2 regions of the Ensifer sp. Root1252 genome follow, and region 1 is predicted to be linked to the other one. Evidence: predicted binding sites of a transcription regulator. Region 1 holds the regulator's gene; the other holds the start of a gene.

The links. Region 1 encodes HrcA, which represses chaperone genes, less so after heat shock. Its sites were predicted from a motif close to GTTAGCACTCNCNNNNNGNGAGTGCTAAC; they were not measured.
Region 2: a site for HrcA is predicted at 2,806-2,834, ahead of ASD02_RS26280 (co-chaperone GroES). Genes of this name have one in related genera too.

The regions. Positions count from the first base shown of each region.
Region 1 is NZ_LMDT01000001.1:599,173-608,885, forward strand. It holds gene ASD02_RS02910 (helix-turn-helix transcriptional regulator) at 1-278, opposite strand, end outside; gene ASD02_RS02915 (SDR family NAD(P)-dependent oxidoreductase) at 416-1,183, shown strand; gene ASD02_RS02920 (D-arabinono-1,4-lactone oxidase) at 1,198-2,433, shown strand; partial or broken gene grpE (nucleotide exchange factor GrpE) at 2,506-3,126, opposite strand; gene hrcA (heat-inducible transcriptional repressor HrcA) at 3,281-4,360, opposite strand; gene rph (ribonuclease PH) at 4,520-5,239, shown strand; gene ASD02_RS02940 (VOC family protein) at 5,257-5,676, shown strand; gene rdgB (RdgB/HAM1 family non-canonical purine NTP pyrophosphatase) at 5,718-6,365, shown strand; gene hemW (radical SAM family heme chaperone HemW) at 6,485-7,666, shown strand; gene ASD02_RS02955 (glutathione S-transferase) at 7,808-8,422, opposite strand; gene ASD02_RS02960 (DUF1801 domain-containing protein) at 8,534-8,902, opposite strand; gene ASD02_RS02965 (DoxX family protein) at 8,916-9,338, opposite strand; gene ASD02_RS02970 (nuclear transport factor 2 family protein) at 9,380-9,713, opposite strand, start outside.
Region 2 is NZ_LMDT01000031.1:44,398-54,110, reverse strand. It holds partial or broken gene ASD02_RS40035 (IS5/IS1182 family transposase) at 406-621, opposite strand; gene groL (chaperonin GroEL) at 756-2,390, opposite strand; gene ASD02_RS26280 (co-chaperone GroES) at 2,359-2,751, opposite strand; gene ASD02_RS26270 (BrnA antitoxin family protein) at 3,083-3,310, opposite strand; gene ASD02_RS26265 (NYN domain-containing protein) at 3,592-4,335, shown strand; gene ASD02_RS26260 (type II 3-dehydroquinate dehydratase) at 4,588-5,040, opposite strand; gene ASD02_RS26255 (TRAP transporter large permease) at 5,055-6,356, opposite strand; gene ASD02_RS26250 (TRAP transporter small permease subunit) at 6,353-6,871, opposite strand; gene dctP (TRAP transporter substrate-binding protein DctP) at 6,941-7,927, opposite strand; gene ASD02_RS26240 (GntR family transcriptional regulator) at 8,152-8,823, shown strand; gene ASD02_RS26235 (TetR family transcriptional regulator) at 8,846-9,490, shown strand.

The DNA.
Region 1 (9,713 bases):
ATGCGCCATAGCCCCTGCGGCTGGCCGGAGCTGCAGGCAACATAGAACGGGTCAAGCAGATAGGCGCCGCCGAGATAGGCAGAAAGCGCGCTGGCGGACACCTTGGCGGTGTAGCCGTCATGCAGCACGATCGGTCTGTTATCATAGGGATAGGCGAAGGCAACCGAGAGATCGAAGCTTGCGACCGAGCGCAGCATGCGATCGAGCGCGCCGCCGAAATCCTGTGTTCCGATCAATCCGATCATGGCCGAAATATCGGCCGACTCCCGAGCCAGCATCCGCGTCGAACTCTCCCCTACCCCCGTATCCCGCATGGGATATCGACAGCCCCCTCTTCGTCAACAATAATTCATCCCACGAGGGACCAAGATCGTAGCACGTGTTTAGCCGCGACGCTTGAGCACAGGGGGACACGATGGCAGGCAGACTTTCCGGAAAAGTGGCTTTGATCAGTGGTGGCGCCGGTGGCTGCGGGCTTGCCGCATCCGAACTCTTTGCCCGCGAAGGGGCCAAGGTCGGCATCGTCGATCTGCCACGCAGCAAGGGCGAAGAGGTTGCCGCCGCCATCCGCGCAAACGGCGGCGATGCGATCTTCGCGCCGGCCGACGTCTCGATTTCTGCGCAGGTGAGCTCGGCCGTCAAGGCGGTCGAAGCAGCCTTCGGCGCGATCACCGTTCTCTTCAACCATGCCGGCATCCTGGCGGTCGGGCCCTTTCTGAAGACGGAAGAGGACGAATGGGACCGGCTGATGGCCGTCAACGTGCGCAGCATGTTCCTGATGACCAAGGCGGTGCTTCCAGGGATGCTCGCCGCCGGCGGCGGCAGCATCGTCTGCACCTCGTCGATCTCGGCCGTGGCGGCGACGCCGATGGAAGTGCTCTACGACACGACGAAGGGCGCCTGCCACATGTTCGCCCGTGCCATCGCGGTTGAGTTCCGCGACCGCGGCATCCGCTGCAACGCCGTCTGCCCCGGCTTCATCGCCACCGATCACGGCAAGCGCGAACTGGTGGGCCTCAGTAAATACGGCGTCGATGTCTCGGAAGCGGCGATCGCTGCCCAGCAGGGGCGGATGTGCGACCCGAAAGAGGTCGCCAATGCCGCGCTGTTTCTGGCCAGCGACGAGGCAAGCTTCGTCAACGGCACGCATCTGTTCGTCGACAATTGCTTCACAGCGGTCTGAGAGAGGGGAAAGATATGCTTCAGACGGGCGGCCACTGGCGCAACTGGGTCGGAAACCAATCCTGCATCGTGCGCCAGCGCGGTGCACCCGAGAGCGAGGCGGCGCTCGCCGAAATGGTCCGCGAGGCGACGTCGCAAGGGCTCAATGTGCGCTGCGCCGGCTCCGGCCATTCCTTCACGCCGGTGGCGCTGACCAGCGGGCTCCACCTGACGCTTGCCAACATGCAGGGCGTGGTCGCCATCGACCAGGCGCGCAAACGCGTCTCGGTCCGGGCGGGAACGACGATCAACCAATTGGGCAAGGTATTGAAGTCGAACGGCCTCTCGCTGATCAACCAGGGCGACATCGACAGCCAGGCGCTGGCTGGGGCGCTCACCACCGGCACCCACGGCACGGGAGCAGCACTTGGCAACATGGCCTCGCAGATCGTCGGCATGCGGCTCGTTGAGCCCGACGGCAGCATTCTCGTCGTCGACGAGACGACGCCGGACCTGCTGGAGGCGGCCCGCGTCTCGATCGGCATGCTCGGCGTGATCTCCGAGATCACGCTGCAGGCGATGGACAGCTACAACCTGCATGAAAAGCTCTGGCGCTGCACATTCGACGAGATGATCGAGCAGCACGACGAACTCGCCGCCAAGCATCGGCACTTCGGCTTCTTCTGGTGCCCGGTTTCCGAAAGCCGGCATTGCTATTGCCTGCCGGATACCGCGTCGGTTTCGACGACGGACAAGACGTCCGACGTCTGCGAGATGAAGGTGATCGACATCACCGACCGGCCGCCGATGGAGCAGGGGTTCGAGAAGATCGCCTATTCCTCGGAGATCTATCCGATCGAGTATGTGCCGAACTTCCACGAACTTGAATATGCGGTGCCCATCGCCCACGGCAAGGAGGCTGTAAAAGCTGTGCGCAAGCTGATGCTGGAAAAGCACCCGACCTGCATCTACCCGATCGAATACCGCTTCACCGCAGGCGACACCGGCTGGATCAGCCCGTTCTACGAGCAGGATTCGATCACGCTTTCCGTCTCGGGCGAGCCGGGCACGGACTATTGGGAGTATCTCAAAGACGTCAATACGATCCTGCGCCAATACGGCTCGCGGCCGCATTGGGGGAAGCTGCATTTCCTCGGCGCGGAGGACGTGACTGCGCTCTATCCACGATCCGGCGATTTCCGGGCATTACGGGCGAAAGTCGACCCGGAGGGCCGTTTCCTCAACGATCACCTGCGGCAGTTGTTCGGTTGATATGATTGCCGAAAACAAGAAACGCCGCGCATCCGAGTGGACGCGCGGCGTTGAAATGGATCAGACCGCAGCTCAGGCCGCCGGGCTGTCGCCTTCCGTAGCTGCCGCCTTCGGGCCGCCCTTGGATACGCCGACCATGGCCGGGCGCAGCACGCGGTCGCCGATGGTGTAGCCGGCCTGAACGACCTGCAGCACCGTGTTGTTCGGCACGTCGGCGTTCGGGATTTCGAACATTGCCTGGTGGAAGTTCGGGTCGAACTTCTGGCCTTCCGGCTCAAGCTTCTTCACGCCGTGACGTTCCAGCGCCGACAGCATGGCGCGCTCGGTCATCTCGACACCTTCGATGAGGGCAGTAAGGCCCGCTTCTCCGGCTTCCTTCGCTTCAGCCGGGATGGCATCGAGCGCACGGCGCAGATTGTCGGAGACGGCGAGCATGTCGCGGGCAAAACCAGCAACGGAATAGGACTTGGCATCCTTGACGTCGCGTTCGGTGCGGCGGCGCAGGTTGTCCATTTCGGCGGCGAGCCTTAGATACTTGTCGCGCAGGTCGTTGTTCTCAGCCCTTGCAAGCTCCAGCGGATCGGGCTCGGCAACCGGCGCCGCTTCCACAACCTCGGGCGTATCGTTGACTGCCTCGTCGGTCGCGGCAGCTTCGTGTCCGTGCTTGTTTGTTTCGTCGGTCATGACGTTCTCCGGTGTTCGTCTGTCTTGTCTTCCGCATTCCGACGCCCGCGCGCAACGATGGCCGCATGGCGTAAAATGCCCAGTGACTGGATTTGATGCCGATATCGAGGTTTAGGGCCGAAAAATCAAGGGTTCAATGCTGCCTGTGGCCAAAAGCGCCTGATCAGCGCGAAAGCCGCGACATCAACTGCGCGGTATAATCGACCATCGGCACGATGCGCGAATAGTTGAGCCGCGTCGGACCGATGACGCCGACGGCGCCGACGATGCGATCTTCACTGTCGCGATAGGGCGCAACGATCAGCGACGAACCGGACAATGAAAACAACTTGTTCTCCGAACCGATGAAGATCCTGACACCCGGGCCGCTCTCTGCGAGGTCAAGCAGCTCGATCAGGCTGTCCTTCTTTTCCAGGTCGTCGAAGAGCATGCGCAGGCGGTCGATATCCTCGGTTCCCTCCAGGCCCTCGAGCAGGTTGGCCCGGCCGCGAACGATCAGCCGTGCCGGCTTTTCATCGCCCTCGTTGCCCGACCAGATCGCCAGTCCACGCTCGACCAGATCCTGGGACAGGGCATCGAGTTCGCTGCGCACGGTCTGCTTGACGGTTTCGAGCTGCGAGCGCACCTCGCCGATCGTCTGGCCGGCGAGATGGGCATTCAAGAAGTTCGCTGCTTCCGTCAGTTGCGAGCTCGTCACGCCGGCGGGAAGCTCGATGATGCGGTTTTCGACCTGGTCATGCTCGCCGACGAGCACGGCCAGCGCCTTGGTGGGCGCCAGCCGGATGAATTCGACATGCTTGAGCACCGGATCGTTCTTGGCGGTGATCACGAGGCCGGCGCCGCGCGACATGCCCGACAGCATCTGGCTTGCCTCTGCCAGCAGCGTATCGACCGGCTGGGCATGGTCGCTCAACCGCACGTGCCGATCGATCGAAGCACGATCTTCTGGGGAGAGATTGCCGACCTGCATGAAGGCGTCGACGAAGAAACGCAGGCCCGTCTGCGTCGGCAGGCGGCCGGCGCTGATGTGCGGCGAATAGATCAGCCCGAGATCTTCGAGGTCGCTCATCACATTGCGCACGGACGCCGGCGACAGCGACATCGGCAGCAACCGCGAAAGGTTGCGTGAGCCGAGAGGCTCTCCGCTGTTCAAATAGGTTTCGACGATGCGACGGAAGATTTCACCGGAACGCTCGTCCAGCGCCGCCGCGATATCGGTCACTCCGGGATTGCGCAGTACCATGTCGCTCCATGTTCGCAGGCCAATCCTGCCGCCGGAAATATAGTGATCCCCGCGCCCGATAGCAAAAGGGAAAAATCGCCCCGATCCCCGGCTGTCCACCGGTTCCCTTTGGCTGCGCCATGCTCTAGAAGGCTCACCAGATACGATAGGAGTTTGATGATGCGGCCATCCGGCAGAAAAATCGACCAAATGCGCAAGGTTTCGTTCGAGCGCAATTTCTCCAAGCACGCGGAAGGCTCCTGTCTGGTGCGATTCGGCGATACGCACGTGCTGTGCACAGCCAGCCTTGAGGAAAAGGTTCCGGCCTGGCTGCGCAACGGCGGCAAGGGTTGGGTGACGGCCGAATACGGCATGCTGCCGCGCGCCACCGGCGAGCGCATGCGTCGCGAAGCCTCGAGCGGCAAGCAGAGCGGCCGCACCCAGGAAATCCAGCGCTTGATCGGCCGGTCGCTGCGCGCCGTCGTCGATCTGCCCGCACTCGGCGAACGCCAGATCTCGATCGACTGCGACGTCATCCAGGCTGATGGCGGCACGCGCACGGCCTCGATCACCGGCGCCTGGGTGGCGCTGCATGACTGCCTGAAGTGGATGGAAGCCCGCAACATGGTGAAGGTCGAGAAGGTCCTGAAGGACCATGTCGCCGCCATATCCTGTGGCATCTTCGCCAACCAGTCGATCATCGACCTCGACTACCTCGAAGATTCCGCCGCCGAGACCGACGCGAATTTCGTCATGACCGGCACCGGCGGCATTGTCGAGATCCAGGGCACGGCCGAAGGCAAACCCTTCAGCGAAGCGGAATTCGCAAGCCTGCTCGGACTGGCAAAGACCGGCATTGCCGAGCTTGTCGCACTGCAGAAGCAGGCGATCGCCGGCTGACGAGAAGGACGGAGACGATGGCCCCGGCGCTGGATGGCATTCTTGAGACTGCGCTCTATGCGTCGGATCTCGACGCCGCCGAGGCCTTCTACAGCGGTGTGCTGGGGCTGGAGAAGATTACACGGCGGGAGAACCGACATGTGTTCTTTCGCTGTGGCTCGGGCGTTCTGCTGATTTTCAATCCTGCGGAAACGGTCAAACCGCCTTCGCCGGATGCGGCCCTGCCGGTGCCGCCGCACGGCACCACCGGCCAGGGCCACATGTGCTTCCGCGTTTCCGCGTCGGCACTCGACGCCTGGAGGGCCAAGCTGGAAACGGCGGGTGTCACGATCGAAGCCGATGTTGTCTGGCCGAACGGCACGCGCTCCTTCTACTTCCGCGATCCGGCCGGCAACAGCCTCGAATGCGCGGAACCGGGCCTCTGGTCCATCGAATGAACCGCGGCCTTCGCGCCGCATCTTTTAAGAGACGACACATCATGCGCACACTGGATGACAAGACGCTCATCGTCGCCAGCCACAATGCCGGCAAGATCCGCGAGATCCGCGACCTGATCGGGCCGCTCGGCTTCGAGGCCAAGTCGGCAGCCGACCTCGACTTCGTCGAACCGGATGAGACCGGCACGACCTTCGAGGAAAACGCGACGATCAAGGCGCTCGCCTCGGCCAAGGCCTCGGGCCTGCCGGCGCTTTCGGACGATTCCGGCCTGGCGATCGACGCACTTGATGGCGCACCTGGCGTCTACACCGCCAACTGGGCCGAACGCGAAGACGGCAGCCGCGATTTCGCCATGGCGATGGAAAAGGTCGAAAAGGCGCTGCAGGGCAAGGGCGCAAGTGCGCCTGAAAAACGCACGGCCCGTTTCGTCTCGGTGCTTTGCCTTGCCTGGCCAGACGGCCATGTCGAACTTTTCCGCGGCGAGGTCGAGGGCCATGTCGTGTGGCCGCCGCGCGGCGACCAGGGTTTTGGCTACGATCCGGTCTTTCAGCCGAAGGGTTACGACACTACATTCGGCGAGATGAGCGCGGACGAGAAACACGGCTGGAAGCCGGGCGATGCTGAAGCGCTGTCGCACCGTGCCCGCGCCTTCAAGATCTTCGCCGAAACCTGCCTTGGAGCGGGCTGAGGAAACGTGTATGCGGTTTTCCGCAACATCCCGCTCCAATTTGTTAGAAGCGATCGCGGTCATGACTTCGGGTCGATCGGCCCAAGGTCAACGTGATCTACCGCATGAGAGACGCAACGATGCAGACGGCCACGCTATCGGCACTCGGTGACGGCATGGATCCCGGTTTCGGGATCTATGTGCACTGGCCGTTCTGCGCGGCCAAATGCCCCTATTGCGACTTCAACAGCCACGTGCGCCACCAGCCGATCGACCAGCCGCGTTTCGTCGCCGCTTTCCTCAAGGAAATGGCGGAGGCGCGTGAGCTTTCCGGTCCACGCACCGTCACCAGCATCTTCATCGGCGGCGGCACGCCGTCGTTGATGGATCCGGCAACGGTCGACGCTATCCTCTCGGGCATCGCCCGCGAATGGCATGTGCCCGATGGCATCGAGATCACCATGGAGGCGAACCCTTCGAGTGTCGAGGCGACGCGCTTCCACGGCTATCGCGCGGCCGGCGTCAACCGTGTCTCGCTCGGCGTGCAGGCGCTGAACGACCGGGACCTCAAATTTCTCGGCCGGCTGCACAATGTCGAAGACGCGCTGAAAGCGATCCGGCTGGCGCGCGAGATCTTCCCGCGCATGTCCTTCGACCTGATCTATGCCCGCCCCAACCAGACGGTCGAGGAATGGGAACGCGAGCTCAAGGAGGCCGTCTCCTATGCCGTCGACCACCTGTCGCTCTACCAGCTGACGATCGAGGAGGGCACGCCCTTCTTCGGCCTGCACAAGGCCGGCAAGCTGATCGTTCCTGATGGTGAGCAATCGGCGGTCCTCTACGAGGCGACCCAGGACATCACGGCGGCGATCGGCATGCCCGCCTACGAGGTCTCCAACCATGCCCGCCCTGGTGCCGAGAGCCGGCACAACCTCACCTACTGGCGCTATGGCGACTATGCCGGCGTCGGGCCTGGTGCCCATGGCCGCCTCAGCGTCGGCGGCGCCAAGCTGGCGACGGCGACCGAGCGCAAGCCGGAGGAATGGCTGCGGCTGGTCGAAACCTACGGCCACGGCATGGTCGAGCGCGAAGTGCTCGACCTCGAGGCCCAGTCCGACGAATTGTTACTGATGGGCCTGCGCCTCAAGGAAGGCGTCGATCTCGCCCGCTGGCAGACGCTGTCCGGCCGCGATCCCGATCCAGACCGCGAGCAGTTCCTGATCGACCACGGGTTCATCGAGCGGCTGGGAAATTCCCGCCTGCGCTGCACGCCTTCCGGCATGTTGATTCTCGACGCCGTCGTCGCCGACCTCGCCTGCTAGCGCTTTTCCAGGAAAAGTGCGAAGCGGTTTTCCGTCAGGAAATGCGTAGAGCAAGGAAATATCGCGTCTCGATGCCACCGTCTGAGACGCAAATGTTTTAGCGGCCGCCCTGCCTGCATCCAACGCAAGGAAACCGAAGGCTCAATCGTGGGTCTCGCCGGAGAGCGGCGTCGCGCGCATCGATGGTCGTTCCTCGAAGGCATCGAACCAGACGCTCAGCTTCGTCCGGTCACGGAACGACGGCAGGTCGCGGAACGCCATCCAGGACAGGGTCGTGGCGAGCGCGATGTGGCCGATATCAAGCGGCGCGTCGACATCGAGCGTCTGCTCCAGCCAGTCATAGGTCTGCTCGATCTTTTCGGCATAGCCGTCGGCGAGCGCCGGATAGCGCAAGGCTTCCGGGCGTCGCTCCGTTTCCCAACGCAACCCGATCCCCGCCTGCGCCAGCCCTTGCGCCACGGCCTGCAATCTCAGGGCATGCCAGCGCGCCTCGCCGCTTTCGGGGATGAGCTTGCGGCTATCATGCAGCGTATCGAAATAGGCGCAGATGACGTCGGAATCGAAGATCGCCGCATCCTCGGGGCGCAAGAGAACCGGCACCTTGCCGAGTGGATTTTCGGCATGGACCTCTTCATTGCGCAGCGTCGGGCTGGTCTCGTGGTGGATCACCTCCAGTCGCTCAGCGATGCCGACCTCGTGGGCGAAGACGAGTGCCTTGCGGGCGAAAGGGGAATGGGTCTGGTAATAGAGGATCATCGTGCCTCGCGGGTGTTGGAAGGAAATTATCCGGTCCCGCGAAGATGTATTGCATCGGACAAGAGAAAGGCGCTCTGTTTCGGAGCGCCCTTTGCAAGTTTGTTTCGTCGTTCAAGATTTGAACGGATCGCCCTTCTCGGCATTGAGGGCGATACCCTTGGCTACCAGCCGCGCCACCTGGGCGCCGTCGACCTCGCCGGTCGCTTTCACCTTGATGAAGGCCATGTCGCCCTTGCCGCCGCCCTTGGCCAGTCGTGGGTCGAGATCGAGCATATCGGCGCCGCGCCAGAAGCCGAGCGTCACATAGTCCTTGGCAGCCTTGATCAGGCAGACCGGTCCGCCGGCCTCATAGATCGGATGGCCCCATTTCACGCTGTCCCTGGTGCCGCCGGCGGCAAGAATGGCACCGTGCAACTCTTTCGCCACGGCAGCCGGCGTACCGGAAAGGCCTGCAATGTAGTCGCTAACCGTTTTGCTCATCGCGAAATTCTCCTTAGGCTTGCTCGTTCTTGAACGGGATCAGCGCGCGCACGCGACGGTCTCGGAGCCACAGGCCAGCCCAGGCGATGACGCCGAGATAGAACCCGAACAGCAGATGGGTGAAAAGAGGGCTATCCGCGCGCAGATGCGTCGCCATGGCACCGCCGAGATAACCGGTGAGCAGAATGGCGCCGAGGACCGACGTTCTCGGGATCGCATAGAGCAGCGCACACAGAAGCGTGAGTACGCCGAGCAGACGCGCAAGGCCAACATCGGCGGGATAGCCGAGCACCGCCAAAGTCTCAGTCACCACGTCCAGTGGCACGAGCTTGATCGCTCCGTCGAAGGCCAGGAACGCAACAACCAGACCGCTCAGCACGCGGCCGAGGATCACCATTTTTCCAGCCGGAGCCGTCATAACAAGAGCAGTGTTCATTCGGGGAGTTCTCCTCGTTTCCCGTTGTCACAAATCGTTCTTCAGTCTGTCTTCTTGGCCGGTCCGACGATGCCCCAGCGGATGCCAAAGGGGTCACGCAGCTGGCCATAGAGGTCGCCCCAGAAGGCGACCGCAAGCGGCATCGTCACTTCGGCGCCGGCGGCAACCGCGCGATCCCACCAGAATTGCGCGTCCTCGACCACCAGATGCAGCACGACGCCCTGCGGCGCGGCATAGGGCATGCCGTGTTCCGGGAAGGGATCGTTGAGCATCAATGCACCGCCATTGATCGTCAGATGGCAATGCATCAGCCGTTTACCGTCTTCGGCGAGCATCCGCCCGCCATCCGTTGCGGCGAAGGCGCGGACGTAGAAA
Region 2 (9,713 bases), on a different contig from region 1:
GTACCGCTGGGTGTAACCGAGCGGTATCACGGCGATACGAAGAACGGGAGAACGACGATGCCCCACCGAGAGCATGCACGCACGATTATACGCTGGAAGAACGAGGGCCACGCGCCACACCAAATTCACGGCCGCTATCAATTCGGCCGACGTGTTGAAGTGGACGGATCCTGGACGATCTACCACGTCTTTAGCGGCAAGCCTGCGCAGGTCGATGCGTGGAGAATGACTGGCCTCAATCGTGAGAATGCAGACCAAGCCCTCGACGTTCTCAATACATACTGAGCGCGACGCGAAGCCCGCTGCCCAGGTTTGGTGCAGAGATCCGGACTTGAGCGGATGGGCATCTTTGAAATGGCATACTATGCTGTGGCTGCCTTGCGGACGGATTTCGGGCGTGCGCCCGGCAAGCTTTCGGTTGAAGACTGCGCAGCCGATGGCGACTTCGGTCTGCTGAACGGGAAGCGACCGGGCCGCAAACGCCGCCCGACGATCGATTGTATCGTCCGATGGCGGTCTCGACAGCGAGCGTTTGCCGTAACCGTTGGAGGCCTGCCAATTCATCCGGCAGTATCTGCTGATTACGGCGATATGCTGGTGCCGTTGGCCGGGTTCGTCACCCTCAACTTCATCTTCTCAAGATGATGGCGGCGGCAGGAGTTGTGTTTAAAAGGCATGGCTGCACTACAATTGCTACATCGGAAGCCAACCCACACCAACAAACGAACCGCGCACCAACGCCGTTCAGACTGTTCTCAGTATCCCATCCCGCCCATGCCGCCGTTGCCGGCCGGCCGGGCAGATTGTATTGAGGGAATGTCGGCGATCATCGCTTCGGCAGTGATCAAAAGTGCCGCGATTGAGCCGGCGTCCTGCAAAGCGGTCCGCACAACCTTCGCAGGGTCGATGATGCCGGCTTTGATCATATCGACATAGGTCTCCGTCTGCGCGTCAAAGCCCTGGTTGTGATCCCTGCTGTCGGTGAGTTTTCCCACGACGATCGAGCCTTCGACACCGGCGTTCTCGGCGATCTGCCGGATCGGAGCTTCCAGCGCCCTGAGCACGATCGAGATGCCCGCCGTGGCGTCCGCATTCGCTCCGGTCAGTCCCACCAGGACCGACCTCGCGCGCAACAGGGCAACACCACCGCCAGGAACGATGCCTTCCTCAGCCGCTGCGCGCGTGGCGTTCAGCGCATCGTCGATACGGTCCTTCTTTTCCTTGACCTCGATTTCGGTCGCGCCGCCGACGCGGATTACCGCGACGCCGCCGGTGAGTTTCGCCAGGCGTTCCTGGAGTTTTTCCTTGTCATAGTCGGAGGTCGTCTCCTCGATCTGTGCCTTGATCTGCTGGATGCGCGCCTGGATTGTCGCTTTATCGCCGGAGCCGTCGATAATCGTGGTGGTGTCCTTCTCGATCAGCACGCGCTTGGCGTGGCCGAGCATGTCGAGCGTGACGTTCTCGAGCTTGATGCCGAGATCCTCGGAGATCATCTGACCGGCCGTGAGGACGGCAATGTCTTCCAGTATGGCCCTGCGGCGATCGCCGAAGCCCGGGGCCTTGACGGCCGCGACCTTCAGGCCACCGCGCAACTTGTTTACAACCAGCGTCGCCAGAACCTCGCCCTCGACATCCTCGGAGAGGATCAGCAGCGGTTTGCCGCTCTGCACGGCCGCCTCGAGTATTGGCAGCATAGCTTGTAAATTGCCAAGCTTCTTTTCGTGGATGAGGATGTAGGGGTCCTCCAGCTCCACGCGCATCTTCTCGGCATTGGTGACGAAATAGGGCGAGAGATAGCCGCGGTCGAATTGCATGCCCTCGACAACGTCGAGCTCGGTCTCGGCCGTCTTGGCTTCCTCGACGGTGATTACGCCTTCATTACCGACCTTGTCCATCGCCTTGGCGATCATCTCGCCGACCGTCGCGTCGCCATTGGCGGCAATGGTTCCGACTTGCGCAATCTCGCCCGAAGACTCTACCTTCTTGGCGCGCGCCTGGATTTCCTTGACGACAGCAGCGACACCAAGGTCAATGCCACGCTTGAGATCCATGGGATTCATGCCGGCGGCGACGAGTTTGACGCCTTCGCGCAGGATGGAGGCAGCGAGCACAGTCGCCGTCGTGGTGCCGTCACCGGCGAGGTCGTTGGTCTTAGAGGCCACCTCGCGCACCATCTGCGCGCCCATGTTCTCGAACTTGTCGGCCAGCTCGATTTCCCTGGCAACTGCGACCCCGTCCTTGGTGATGCGCGGCGCGCCATAGGCCCTGTCGATGACAACATTGCGGCCCTTGGGGCCCAGCGTCACCTTGACGGCGTTGTTGAGCAACTCGACACCGCGCAGCATGCGATCGCGCGCATCAGTGGAGAATTTGATTTCCTTGGCAGACATTGTGTTCGTCCAGTTCGGTCTTGAGATTGCGGTCGGAAATCGACGGCCAGGCAGCTTTCTTGGCCGCGACGGTCTTTTCGACAACGTCCATGATGTCGGGCTCGTTCTTGATCAGGGGTGCCTCACCGTCGATCCTGAAATCGGTACCGGACCGCTTGCCGAGCAAGATCCTATCACCGAACGTGGCGTCGAGCGGAATCAGCTTGCCGCATTCATTACGGGTGCCTCGACAGCCGGCGATCACTTCGCCTTCCTGCGGCTTTTCCTTGGCAATGTCGCGAGTGATGATCCCGCCCTTGGATTTGAGATAGCCTTGCGCGCGCCGGATGACGGCGCGGTCATGCAGTGGACGGATTTTCATAGGGATTCTTTCTGCGGCCTGCACATAGGGCGGCTGCAATCCTTACATAGCACCTTTGGCACTCGATAGATAGGAGTGCCAAAATACATATTCCGCCGACATCGTCTCCTACCAATAGGGCTCCTCACCGATCGAGAGCGACCTCAACGCGCCAACGGAGAGGCCAGACGCGGCCGTCGGTTTTTCTCCTTTGCCCCAATGCGAGGCGGCAGCCACGTTGACTGTGGGCAGCAGCGTGGGATTTGGCTCCGCCGTCAAACTCGCGGTTTCGCACGCCAAAGAGAAGGATACCCGGTTGTTGCCGAGGAAATTCGAGACGGATCCGTCGGGATCAAACATCCTTGTCGAGTTCGGTGGCGTTTCGAAGAGCCTCTTGCATCCTTGAGCGCCAATGGGCACCGGATAACTTGAACCAGTCGACCACGTCGGTATCGACGTTGAGGGTGAGTTTCGTCGTGGAACCGTCGGAGGGCAACACTTTCTTCTTGAGCGCTCGCGGACGTTCCAGAACCTGCTGCACCAAGTCGCTGGTAGCTCGTGTGGAATTAGCTTTAACCATCTGCCAGCCTCATGCCTTTCTGATGCCATTTCTCGCCCCGAGCTGGCACGTGTTAGGAAGTGCAAGGATTCCCAAAGTAGCGTTTGTATGCTTCATACATGGACGCCTTGTGGCAAGGGCTTTATGGGGGATTGAGTGATCGGTTGCTTTTCAGGTGAGCGAAGCAGGCCTCTCATTAGAGCAGGCTTAGGGCTCATACCGCCTCCAGCCGGAACTGACCTCTCAAAGCTGGAACAGCTGGGAACACATTCGAGCCGTCGCGGAAGTGAAAGGAGAGTTCAATGTCTGGTGAAGCACGGTCTCCTCGTCTCGCCGTCCTGATCGATGCCGACAATGCTTCGGCTAAAATTGCCGATGGCCTGTTTGAGGAAATCGCCAAGATCGGAGAGGCCAGCGTCAGGCGCATCTACGGAGATTTCGCCAGTGGACGATCGAAAGCATGGATCGAAGTGCTGTCGCGTCACGCAATCATACCGCAGCAGCAGTTTGCGTATACCACCGGAAAGAACGCGTCTGATATCACCCTCGTGATCGACGCAATGGATCTGTTGCACAGCGGTCGCTTCGATGGCTTCTGTCTGGTCTCGTCCGATAGTGATTTCACACGTCTGGCGTCGCGGATCCGCGAGCAAGGCACCGATGTTTTCGGCTTCGGCGAGCAAAAGACGCCGGAAAGCTTCCGTCAGGCATGCCGCAGATTCATTTACACGGAAAACCTCCTACCGATCGTCGCGTCAAATGGTGCGGAATCGGCTCAGACGCCCACTCCGCTTCAGCAGCCGAAGGCCGCGACCCCCATCATCAAGAAGGTCATCTCCCAGATGGAAAGCGAAGACGGATGGGTCCCGCTTGGGTCCATCGGCACGCAATTGGCGAACCTGGCATCGGACTTCGATCCGCGAACCTACGGCTTTCGCAAGCTCAGCGATCTCGTGCGCAAGACAAACGCCTTCGATATCGAGCAAATGGAAGGCAAGCCGCTACGGATCCGCGTTAAACAACAAGCATCTAAAAAAAAGGCCTGAGTCCCCGCCATTCGAACTCCCGGAAGGTGTCGCCCTGTGCGTGACCGCCAAATGCGAGCCCCTTGCTAAGATCGCCTCTTGCCGAAGCCTGCTCGCAAGCTGGAGCATAGTGTAGCTGTCGTCGATAATCGTGTTTAGCCGCGCTTACAATCTCTGGACTCTCATCGTCGACATAGGCTGCAATGATCTTTCGACGCGGATCGATAGCACAGCTCTGTGTGTCGGGAGTGGCGCAAGACATTGCGAGCACCATCAGACCTTGTTTTGCTCAATGAGCGCTTCAATGGCATGAACCGCTGTGGGATAGCCTGTAGCCCCCAGACCCGCTATTACCGCAGTAGCACGCATCGAGACGTAGGAGCGGTGATAGATCGGTTCACGCCTGTGAACATTGCTGATGTGAAATTCGATGATCGGGCCTGGAAACATCTTTAACGCATCCAGCAAAGCAAGCGATGTGAACGTGAACGCGGCTGGATTGATGATGATGCCTGCAGCGTCCTCATCGATCGCTTCGTGCACCCATTCGATAAGCCGTTCCTCGCTGTTCGTCTGGCGAAATTCCACCGGCCGCTTTCCAGCCGCCTGCTTGCACCACGTTTCGATTTCGCCGAGTGTCGTGTAGCCGTAAATCTCCGGCTCGCGTTTTCCAAGCCGGTTGAGGTTTGGTCCGTTGAGAATGAAGAGGGGTTTGGGGTCTGTCATGATCGCTTTACCTGTTACCCCTGGTAGCCCGTGAGGCGCGGCAACCAGAGTACGAGGTCGGGAAAGAAGGTGATGAGCGCCAGGCAGAGCACCATCCAGCCAAGAAACGGCAACGCGTCGCGAATGATGTCGCGCACCGGCGCACCGGAAATGTTGGTCATGATAAAAAGCAACAGCCCGTAGGGTGGCGTAACCAGCCCCAACATGATGTTGACGACCACCATGACCCCGAAATGCACCATATCTATACCAAGCGCTTGCGCGGTCGGGATGAATACGGGAACGATAATCAGCAGGATTGCTGTCCCCTCCAGCACGCAGCCTAGCAGGAGCAGAAGGACGTTGACGAGGATCAGGAAGCCAATTGGTGACAGATCCCAACCCGTCAAAAGCACACGCAGTGTCTCCGGGATGTTCTCGATCGTGACAACGTAGTTGAAGACCAGCGAGCCGGCGATCAGCATGCCGATCGATGCTGTTGTCTTGGAGCTGGTCTTCAATGCGTCGTAGAAGGCCACCAAGGAAATACTGCGATAGATCACGACGGAAATGGCCAGCGCGTAGGCCGCCGCAAGAGCTGCAGCCTCAGTCGGTGTCGTGATGCCGGAATAGATGCAGCCAAGCAGAACAACCGGCATCATGAGCGCCGGAAGCGCCTGCCAGGTGATCTTCGGGATCTTGCGAAGCGGTACGGGGTCCTCCACCGGAAAGTTCTTGCGCCGCGCGGTGATTGCAACCTGCACCATCTGCAGAAGTGCCATCAACAGTCCAGGGATCATGCCGCCGATAAAGAGATAGCCGATCGATGCGTCCGAAACGAGCGCGTAGATTACCATTGGAATGGAAGGAGGAATGATCGGGCCGATGACGGAGGTCACCGCCGTTAGCGCGGCGGCATAGCTTGGCGTATAACGCCCGTCTCGGGTCATCATGTTTTGCATCATGCGCCCGCTGCCCGCCGCATCCGCGATCGCAGAGCCGGACATGCCCGCAAATACGATGCTCTGCACCACGTTCACCTGCGCAAGGCCGCCGCGGAACCGACCAACGAGAACATTACAGAAGTTGAGAAGCCGCTCCGTCATCGAGCCGATGTTCATGAATTCGGCAGCGAGCACAAACAGCGGCACTGCAAGAATGATATAGTTGGAATACATGCCGTTCAGAAATTGCTCGGCCACCGTTCCCATATCGGCTCCGACAAGAAACAGGTACAGGATCGAACCAACGATCATCGACAGCCCTATCGGCAAGCCCAAAAAGGCAAGAGCCGTGATGAGGACAATGGTAAGCGAAAAAGGACTGGTGAAATTCATACGCCGGAGCTCGCTTTCGTGGGATCGAAAGCGTCCGGCGCCTTGCCGAAGGCTGCCTGCCATGCAAGCCAGATGTAGCGCACGATCATTGCTACCGCAAAGACGACGTAGATCGAGTAGAGATAGTCGAAGCGGATCTTGAGATAGGCTGTCTTCTCGACCTTCATGAACATGACGTAGTCTATGACGGCCGGCAGCGAGACGCCGAAGGCGACGACAAGAGCCACGGCAAAAATCAGCGTCATGATGCGGCGGGCACGGTCGGACGCGCTGGCCCAGAAGAAATCGAACCGGATCTCTTCACTCTCGCCGATCACGAAAGCGGACCCGAAGAGCACAATCCAGATCCAGAGAGCAACGCTGACTTCGTGCGTCCAGCCAATGGAGAGATTGAGGACATAGCGGAACAGGATCTGCAACAGAAACACGACGAACATGCCCAACAGCATGAGGGCCAGAATGTTTTCAGCACGCCGGCGCAGCCACCGGCCAAAGGCAAGCAGTCTCTCGGACACGAAATTCCTCCTCACCTCACCCAATCGGCCGGGTCGAACCCGGCCGACATCTTCTTGTCGCTGATACGACTACAGGGCTGCTATCTTCTCGAGGATGCCTTCGGGCCACGATTTTGCGAGATCAGAGGAGAGATACTTCTCCTGTGCATGCTTCCGGAATGCGGCAATGTCCGGTTCATAGATTTTGAGGCCGGCTGCCTTGAACTCGTCGACCAGAGCCTTTTCCTGCGCCAGGTGCTGTTCCTGGCTCCAGGCCATCGCCCTATCCGCCGCCGCCTGGAACGCTGTCTGCTGTTCCGGCGACATGTCGGCCCACACCTTGCTGGATACAGTCAGCAGATCGTAACCGATCAGATGCGAGGTCAGCACGATCTGCGACATCACTTCATAGAACTTCATGTTCTTGACGTTCGGAAGCGGATTGTCCTGTCCGTCGATCGCGCCGGTCTGCAGACCGGTATAGACTTCGGCATAGGCCATAGGGGTCGGATTTGCGCCGAGCGCAGCCCCCAGGAACTGCCAGGCGTCGCCACCCGGCATCCGAAGCTTGATACCGGCCATGTCGGCAGGTGTTGCAATCTTCTTTTCCGGTTTAAGTCCCACCTGACGTGCACCGAAATAGGTCGGACCCAGAATATGCACGCCGAGCTGATCTTCCGCCATTTTCTTGAATTCCGCGCCGGTATCGCTGTCGAAGAACGCCTTGAGATGGGCGGCATCGCGGAACAGATAGGCTGAGGTCAGCACCGACCATTCGGGAATCTGGTTTGAGATATCCTGTGGGGCGATATTGCCCATCTGCAGGTTGCCGCGCTGGAGAGCTACCAGTTCCGTGCCCTGCTTGAAGAGCGTTCCGCCATAAAACGGCTCCAGCGTGAAGCTGTCCTTGATGGCATCCTTGAAGGATTTCATCATCTCGGCGCGGATGTCCTGCTCGGAGAACACCGCCGAAAACTTCAGCACGGGTTTGTCCTGTGCAAATGCTGGGAAAGCAAAAGCCGCGGTCGCCGCCGCGGAAACGCCAAGAAAGCGGCGTCGGTCGATTTCAAAAACCATTGATTTTCCTCCCGTTAGCCGACCGTCGAGTGGCCGGTCTCTTTCCCACTTTCACTCTTCCCTCCTCGGAAGAGCACCTGTTCATGCACGGACCAGTTAGTTAAAAAAGGCGCGGACAAGCGGCCAGCTATAGCCGGAGTTTCTGATGTTCAATATCTCATGTCAAATAATTTTTATCATAGCTTTTTCATTTCATAGGATATAATTCGAGCAAGGGAGGAAACATGATCGTCCAAAATATACCATCGGAAACTGCGAGCGAGATGGCGTTTCGCCAAATCCGGAGCGATATCATCGCGGGCACATTATCTCCGCGTCAGAAGCTGAAACTCGACGACCTACGTGATCGATACTCAGTAAGCATCTCCACCCTCAGAGAAACCTTATCGCGGCTTGCCACCGAAAACCTTGTGATTGCCGAAGGGCAGCGCGGCTTCCATGTCGCACCGGTTTCCGCGAAGGAGCTGCGGGATCTCGGTGACATGCGCCTTCTGCTCGAGAGTCATGCTCTTGCTCTGTCTCTCGCCGCGGGTGACCTTGAATGGGAAGCGCGCGTTGTGGCAGCCAGACACAAGCTTGCCGCGGTGGAGCAGCGTTTGCTAACCGGCGACGTCGACCGAACGCCGGATTGGGTGCGCTACGACTGGGAGTTCCATCAGGCGCTCGCGTCGGCTTGCGGCTCTACGGTGCTGATGGAAACGCTGGCAACGACGTTCGATCGATTTCTACGCTACCACTTGCTTGCGCGCAGCTTCCGGGGGAAACCGGTTGCGGACGATCATCGCAAACTCTTCGACCTTGCCATGGCCCGCGACGTGGAAGGCGCAAGGTCTATGCTGCGCCAACACGTGGAGCACGGCATCGATCACGTGCTACGCACGGGTCGGTTTGACTGAATGCTTCAACGGAGACGGGAGATTGGAAAAGCGAGAACAGGTATCGCGCAAAAATGACCCCGAAAGAACGCGAGAGAACATTCTGGCCGTCGCGACGGAGGAATTCGCCGCTCATGGGTTAGCAGGCGCCCGGGTCGACGCGATCGCGGAGCGAACGCGCACATCCAAGCGCATGATCTACTACTATTTCATCAGCAAGGAAGACCTCTATCTCGCTGTCCTTGAGAAGGCCTACCGCAAGATCCGCTCACGCGAGGCCGATCTCCAGCTTACCGAAATGCAGCCAGTCGCGGCGCTGCGGACGCTGATCTCAAACACCTTCGACTACGACGAAAACCATCCGGACTTCGTCAGACTGGTGAGCGGCGAGAACATTCTCCTGGCCGCGCACATGCGTCGCTCCACCGAGATTGCCGACCTCAACGTCTCGATCATTCGAACGCTGACGGACATTCTGGAGCGCGGCAAAGCGGATGGAAGTTTTCAGCGTGAGATCGACGCAATCGATCTGCATTTGCTGATCAGCGCCTTCTGCTTCTTCCGGGTCTCCAACGCCCATACCTTCAGTACGATTTTCCAGCGCAATCTTTCGGAAACTTCCACGTACGAACGGCATAAGAAAATGATAGCGGACGCTGTGATCACTTACCTGCGTCTAGCAATATAAATTATCGCTCTCGAACGGATTCGAACCAGCTTCTATTGCTCTATCGCTAATTAAGCGAATGCGTTAATTAACAAAAATGCCGTTTCGCTTATTAAGACGTAGTGCTGTTTAACTTCAGCACAACAATCGACTTGGGAAGCCATGGTCAACAAAGACCCCAACACCAACGGGCGACTAGGTCGCTTCGTGGAAACCGCCCTAGATGGCGAACTAGACAGGCGTT